2 regions of the Acidovorax sp. GW821-FHT09A11 genome follow, and region 2 is predicted to be linked to the other one. Evidence: riboswitches for the same ligand, from Rfam matches in the RefSeq annotation. Region 2 holds a riboswitch; the other holds the start of a gene.

Region 1 (3,680 bases), on a different contig from region 2:
GAATGTTGCGCAGGATGACGCCCGGCGTGTGCGTGTCGTAGTAGCCCTGGCCGATGAAGCTCCGCAGAACCTTGTTCTTGGACGCCATTGCCTTGAGTTCGGCCAGCGCAGCGGCTTCCGTGGCGGGCCGGGGCAGCGACATCGCGCGGTTGCGCGCGATGGAGCGCGGCACGATGCTCTCGATGAGCGCGCTGCGCGAGGCTTCGCCGATCACGGACAGCATGTGGGCTTCGTCGGCTGCGTCGATGCCGATATGGCGGGGCAGGAACTCGGTGGTGTTCTCGAGTGCGGCGAGGGTGGGCAGGGGGGCTTGGGAGGTCATCGGCGGCGGCACAGTGCAAGGAAACACATTGGCCCGGCGGGGAGGCGCCGGGCCGCGGGGCATCGGAGGGTCAGGCGTTCTTGGCGAACTCGGCGTAGGCGGGTTCGTCCATGAGCGCATCGAACTGCAGCATGTCCGTCACATGGACCTTGAAGAACCAGCCGGCACCCATGGGATCGCTGTTGGCCAGCGAGGGGTCGGCGCGCAGTGCTTCGTTCACTTCGACCACTTCGCCGGTGACAGGCATGTATACGTCAGCCGCGGCCTTCACGGACTCGACCACGCCGGCCACGTCACCCTGGGTGAAGGTCGTGCCGACCTCGGGGAGGTCCACGAAGACCACGTCGCCCAGGGCGTCCTGGGCATGCAGCGTGATGCCCACGGTGGCGGCTTCGTGGTCGGAGATGTCGATCCACTCGTGGTCCTTGGAATACTTGATGGTCATGGGGGAAGCTCCAAAAAAAGGGGTAAACAGAAAAAGTGCCGATGCCAGCCGCCACTTTAGCCGGGCTGGGGCGGTTGCAGAGGGTCAGCCGCGGTGGTAGCGCGCAGGCGTGAACGGCATGGACACCACCTCCATGGGCACGGCCTTGCCGCGCACGATGGCGTTGACGCGCGTGCCGACGGCGGCAAAGGCTGGCGCCACGTAGCCCATGGCCACCGGCTTGTCCACGGTGGGACCCAGCAGGCCGCTGGTCACTTCGCCGATCTTCTGCCCGTCGGGGCCTTGCAGTTCGGTGTGCTCGCGCACGGGCACGCGTTCCAGCGCGACCAGGCCCACGCGCTTGCGCTGCAGGCTGGCGGGGTTGTCGATCTGCGACAGCACCTTGTCGGCACCGGGGAAGCCGCCCGCGCGCGCGCCGCCGGTGCGGCGCACCTTCTGGATGGCCCAGTTCAGCGCCGCCTCGGGCGGGGTGGTCGTGGTGTCGATGTCGTTGCCGTACAGGCACAGGCCGGCTTCCAGGCGCAGCGAGTTGCGGGCGCCCAGCCCGATGGGCTTGACCTCGGGCTGGGCCAGCAGCGCGCGCGCCAGGGTTTCGGCCTGGGACGCGGGCACCGAGATCTCGAAGCCGTCCTCCCCGGTGTAGCCGCTGCGGGTCACGAAGCAGTCGCAGCCCGCAATGGAAAAGTCGCCACCCGTCATGAATACCAGCTTTTCGACGCCGGGTGCCAGGCGCGCCAGGGCGGTGACTGCCTGCGGGCCTTGCAGCGCCAGCAGGGCGTGGTCGGGCATGGGGATGACGTCGCAGCGCTGGCCGATGCGTGCCTGGATGTGCGCGATGTCGCCTACCTTGCAGGCGCCGTTGACGATGACGAACAGGGTGTCATTGCCCTGATTGAAGAACATCAGGTCGTCGATGACCGTGCCTTCGTCGGTGAGCAACAGGCCGTAGCGCTGCTTGCCTACGGGCAGGTCGATCACGTCGACGGGCATCAGGGTTTCGAACGCGGCAGCGGCGCCGGGGCCGACAAGCTTGAGCTGGCCCATGTGCGAGACGTCGAACAAACCCGCCGCGTTGCGCGTGTGCAGGTGCTCGGCCATCAGGCCGGCAGGGTACTGCACGGGCATGGAGTAACCCGCAAACGGCACCATGCGGGCGCCCAGCTCGGTGTGCAGGGCGTTGAGGGGGGTGGTCAGCAGCGGGGCGGTAGGGGTGGTCAAGGCGGACTCCGGGGCAAATGGTGGCCGCGGCCCCATGGGTCGCGGGATTTGCCCTGCTGTCCGCTTTACCTGAGAGATTCACCGCAGCGCCCTGGCTGGCCGCGCGGCTTGCTCCTTCGGTGGATGGGTGCCGTGCTGCACGGTCCATCTCTCTCCAGCAAGGGAACGCCCGCATCACTGCGGGCGGTTGCCAGTCCTTTTGCCTGAGCGTTCGGCTGCTGCCTGCGCCTTCGGCGGCCCCTTTCGTTGAAGGAAGGGGCTCTCTCCTGACGGTCGCCAGTATATCCGCTGGCTGAAGCCGCGCAGACGCTATTTGATGAACCCGAGCACCTTCGGCAGCCAGGTCGACAGCTGCGGGATGAAGGTCAGCACCACCAGCACCACGCCATGCGCCCAAAGGAAGGGCACCAGCTCGCGCACCAGTTGCGACATCGGTACGCGCGAGACGTTGCAGGTGACGAACAGCAGCCCGCCCACGGGCGGCGTGATCATCCCCAGCGTGAGGTTGTAGATCACCACCATCGCGAAGTGGATGGGGTCGATTCCCAGCTTCACGGCCACGGGCGCGAGGATGGGCGCCAGCACCATCACGCCCGGCAGCGGCTCGATGAAGATGCCGAACAGCAGCAGGAAGATGTTCACGATGATGAGGAACATCCACGGCGAGAGGTTCATGCCCACCAGCCAGTCGGCCATCTGCTGCGGAATGCCCTCGATGGTCAGGATCCACGCGAACGCGGCCGACAGCCCGATGATGATCAGCACCGAGGCCGACAGCAGGGCCGAGCGTGCCAGGATGTCGGGCAGCGCCTTCCACTGCAGCGTGCGGTAGACGAACTTGCCGCACACCAGCGCATAGAACACCGCCACCACCGAGGCCTCGGTGGGCGTGAACCAGCCGGCGCGCATGCCGCCCAGGATCACCACCGGCAGCAAAATGGCGGGCAGCGCCTTCCAGGTGGTCTGCAGGATCTCGGCCAGCGGCGGCATCCGGCCGTCGCCCTTGTAGTTGCGCTTCTTGGAGACGTGGAAGTTCACGACGCACATGGCCACCGCGATCAGCAGGCCCGGCAGCAGGCCGGCCACGAACAGCGCACCCACCGACACCGTTTCATCCTGCAGCGCATAGATGATCATGATGATGGACGGCGGGATGATGGGCCCGACGATGGCCGTCGAGGCCGTGAGAGCCGCCGCGTACGAACGGTCGTAGCCGGCCTTGTCCATCATGCGGATCAGCATCGACCCCGGCCCCGCCGCATCGGCCAGCGCCGAGCCCGAGATGCCCGAGAAGAAGGTCAGCGAGACCACGTTGGTGTAGCCCAGCCCGCCGCGCTTGTGGCCCACGAACTGCCCGGCAAACCTCAGCAGCACCTCAGTCAGCGAGCCGCCGCTCATGAGTTCGGCCGCGAGGATGAAGAAGGGCACGGCCATCAACGGAAAGCTGTCGATGCCGGTGAAGGTTTCCTTGAGCAGCACCATCAGCGGGTAGCTCTCGGCCAGGATCAGCGTGGCCGCGGTGGCCAGGCCCAGCGCAAACGCCACGGGCACGCCCATGGCCAGGAACAGGCAGGCCGAAACGATGAGGATGATGGACGCGCTCATAGGGAGGCACTCGCATTCGCATCGAAGTGTTCATCGGCCGCAAAGTTGCGGTCGAGCACGTAGCCGCGCACGATGAACAAAAAGTGCACG
Region 2 (3,680 bases):
GCCGCCCGCCCCCTCGAGGGCGGCGGGCGCGCCAGGAACTGGCCCTCGCCGCCTACGCACCCCCCCGCAGGGCGCCTACGCGGCCCGGCTGCCCGTGCCGCCACCATGCAGTGACCGCTTCCGCAAGGAACATCAGGAGAATCCCATGACCTTCATGACCCGCAAGACATTCACCGCAGCCTCCATCGCCTTGATGGCTCTGTGGACCCTCCCGCAGGCGCATGCCGCCACGCAGGGCACCGTCATCGTCCAATCGGGCCAGCCGGAGCGCAGCTACCACGCCACGCAGTACCAGGTGAGGCCCGCGCCCCCTCCCCCGCGCCATGAAGCCGTGCCCCGCCCCCGCCGGGGCCAGGTGTGGGAAGAAGGCCACTGGGAATGGCGTGGCAACCGCTACCAATGGGTGCGCGGCCACTGGGTGCAGGCCCGCGCCGGCCACCAGTATCGCCAGCCGCACTGGGTGGAACGCGAAGGCCGCTGGGAGTTTCAGCGTGGCGGCTGGGACCGTGACGGCGATGGCGTCGCCAACCGCCATGACCGCGACCGGGACGGCGACGGCGTACCGAACCGCCGCGACCAGCAGCCCGACAACCCGCGCCGCAACTGACCCCACGCCCGGCGCGCGCGCCGCGCAGGGCGCCGCCGGTCAGCCCAGTTGAAGTTCGGCGCGCCCCAGGCCGGGAAACTCAGCCACCACCACCGTGCCCGGCGCCACCATCACGGTGCCGGTGCAGGACCCGGTGGTCACCCACTGTCCCGCGCGCAGCCCACCCAGGCTGTGCGCGCCGCCATTGGCCAGCCAGGCGAGCAGGCGCAAGGGATCGCCCGCCGGGTTGCCCCAGCCAGCGTGCCGCACGGCCTGCGCGCCATTCACCGACAGCACCACGGGCTGCCGCATCGGCTGCACCGACTGCGCGCTCTCCGTTCCCGACCCCACGATGAGTGCCCCATGGCAGGCCTGGTCGGCCAGCCGGCTCCACTCGCCTTGCTGCGCCCAGGCGGCGTAGCGCGTGTCGCAGACCTCGATGGCCGCCCGCACCGACGCCACGGCGGACAGCACCTCGGCCTCGCTGTAGGGCTGCGCCCGGGCAGGCAGATCGGCACCCAGTTCGTACACCAGTTCCGCCTCCACACCCAGCACGGCGAAGCCCGCGCAGGACAGGCGCACCGCGCCCCCGCCGGCCATCGCAAACACCGAATCGCGCGCCAGGGCCGCCCGCGCAGGCAGCGCCTGCGGCGACGCCGCGCCCACCTTCCAGCCCGCGATCTCGCCGCGCTCGCGCACCACGGCGTCCTGCACGGCATAGGCCTGGGCAGCGTTCTGGGGACGCAATGCGGCGGGCAGGTCGAGGGGACGGGGCGTGCGCCCCAGGCGGGCCATGGTGAGCACGGCCGCGCTGGTCAGCGGATCAAAGGCGGTATCGGGCATCAAGGCGTCCTGGAGAGAAAGGCGAAGGTTCCGGCGGATTATGGCCAACCCCGTGCCCGCAGCATCAGCAACGATTGCGATTCATTAGCGCGGACAAAGCGGTTTTTGCGCGATGCGGGCTCCTAGAATGGCCCCCGCAGGAGAGTCAGCGGCCCCGTCCGCTTCACCGAAGGCGCAAACTCCCATACACGCTCAGGTCCCGTACTGCACCATTCATCAAAGCCGTCTGGAGAGCCGCTTCGCGCAACGCGAAGCGCACCGAAGGAGCAAACCGCGCGCCATGTGGGCCGCGCGGTGAATCTCTCAGGTACCAAGGACAGGGGGAGCGGCAGCTTGGGCATTCATGCGCCAGCTGCACGCTATTGAATTCATAGCTGCCAGCGCATGTTGTTCTAGCGCCAGAGCCCAGAAAGGCTTTGAAAATCATGCGCGTGATCGTTTTGGGCGCCGGCTTGCTCGGCGTGACTTCGGCTTATTTCCTGCAACAGCGCGGCCACGAGGTGACCGTCATCGACCGCCAGGGTGCGCCCGGCGCCGAGACCAGCTTCGCCAACGGTGGCCAGATCTCGGTGAGCCACGCGGAGCCCTGGGCCAACCCGAGCGCGCCGCTCAAGGTGCTGCAGTGGCTGGGCAAGGAGGATGCTCCACTGCTGTTCCGCCTGCGCGCCGACATGCGGCAATGGCTGTGGGGCCTGTCCTTCCTGCGCAACTGCACGCCCGCGCGCACGCGCCACAACATCGAGCAGATCGTGCGCCTGGGCACGTACAGCCGTGACACGCTGCAGCAGCTGCGCGCGGCCACCGGCCTCCAGTACGACCAGCGCACGCAGGGCATCCTGCACTTCTATACCAACCAAAAAGAGTTCGACGGCGCCCTGGCCCCGGCCGAGCAAATGCGCCAACTCGGCTGCGAGCGCCAGGTGATCAGCGCCGACGAGGCCGTGCGCATCGAGCCTGCCCTGGCCCATATCCGCCAGCAGCTGGCCGGAGCCACCTACACGGCCGAGGACGAATCCGGCGACGCCAACCAGTTCACACGCGAGCTGGCCAAGCTGTGTGAAGAGGCGGGCGTGCAGTTCCGCATGGGCCACCACATCACCGCGCTGCGCGAGGCAGGCGGCCGCATCGACCACGTGGAAGTGACCAATGCCGAAGGCCGCTTCGAGCGCGTGCGCGGCGATGCGTTTGTGCTGGCCATGGGCTCGTTCAGCCCACTGCTCGCGCAGCCGCTGGGCATCCAGCTGCCTATCTACCCGGCCAAGGGCTACTCGGTGACCATGCCGGTCAAGGACGCCAGCAAGGCGCACCAGGTGAGCCTGACGGACGACGAGTTCAAGCTCGTGTTCTCGCGCTACACCAGCGAACGGGGTGGCGACCGCCTGCGCATCGCCGGCACGGCCGAATTGAACGGCTACGACCGCCACCTGAACCAGGTGCGCTGCGACGCCATCGTGCGCCGCGTGGAGCAGCTGTTCCCCGGCGCGGGCGATGCCAGCCAGGCCCAGTTCTGGACCGGCCTGCGCCCCGCCACACCCAGCAACGTGCCGCTGATCGGCGCCACCAAGGTGGCCAACCTCTTCCTCAACACGGGCCACGGCACGCTGGGCTGGACCCACGCCTGCGGCTCGGGCAAGGCCCTGGCCGACATCGTGAGCGGCCGGGTGCCCGAAGTGGACTTTGCATTCCAGGGTCTGCAGGGGTGCGCTCCCGACAAGGCGCTGGTGCCATCGCGCACCACGGCCTGAACGGGAGCACAGCGGGGTTGCAGCACCGCCGCGCAGGCGGCGCTGCCACCACGGGCCAGCGCCCGGCCTACCTGGCAGCGCCCGTGGCGTGCGCCACGAACTGCGCCACGGCCTGCATGTCCTTCTCGCTCATGCGTTCGGCATACGAAGGCATCACGCCGATGCCCGCCTTGAGCGCGCGCAGCACGCGGCCCGCGTCGGGCTTGAGCTCATCCAGCACCGGGCCCACCTGCCCCTCGGCACCGGCGGCCTGCAGCGTGTGGCACACGGCGCAGGCAGGCTGGATCTTGATGAACAGCTCCTTGCCCCGCGCCAGCTCGGCGGCATCCGCCGCCCAGCCGGCACCCGTCCACAGCAGCAGCACGCTCGACATGGCCGCGAGCGCAGGCACGCGCAAATGCTGGAAACCGATGCGCCCCAGCACCAGTGCCACCGCGGATCTGGCACGGCCAGTCCGGGGGGCGCGCTCCCCTCCAGGGGGGAAGGCGCGCAGCGTCTCAGGGGGG

Evidence for each region. Region 2 has a riboswitch for glycine ahead of AC07PV_RS18350 (D-amino acid dehydrogenase). Riboswitches for the same ligand answer to the same signal wherever they lie in the genome.
Region 1: linked by a shared signal. The riboswitch ahead of gcvT (glycine cleavage system aminomethyltransferase GcvT) and the one ahead of AC07PV_RS18350 (D-amino acid dehydrogenase) in region 2 are both predicted to bind glycine.

What each region holds. Positions count from the first base shown of each region.
Region 1 covers NZ_JBWKPS010000001.1:820,052-823,731, reverse strand. The annotation lists gene gcvP (aminomethyl-transferring glycine dehydrogenase) at 1-322, opposite strand, end outside; gene gcvH (glycine cleavage system protein GcvH) at 393-767, opposite strand; gene gcvT (glycine cleavage system aminomethyltransferase GcvT) at 852-2,021, opposite strand; glycine riboswitch at 2,032-2,153, opposite strand; glycine riboswitch at 2,167-2,264, opposite strand; gene AC07PV_RS03750 (TRAP transporter large permease) at 2,295-3,590, opposite strand; gene AC07PV_RS03745 (TRAP transporter small permease) at 3,587-3,680, opposite strand, start outside.
Region 2 covers NZ_JBWKPS010000007.1:88,348-92,027, forward strand. The annotation lists gene AC07PV_RS18340 (hypothetical protein) at 155-607, shown strand; gene AC07PV_RS18345 (2-keto-4-pentenoate hydratase) at 647-1,429, opposite strand; glycine riboswitch at 1,646-1,759, shown strand; gene AC07PV_RS18350 (D-amino acid dehydrogenase) at 1,855-3,174, shown strand; gene sorU (SorU family sulfite dehydrogenase c-type cytochrome subunit) at 3,242-3,547, opposite strand.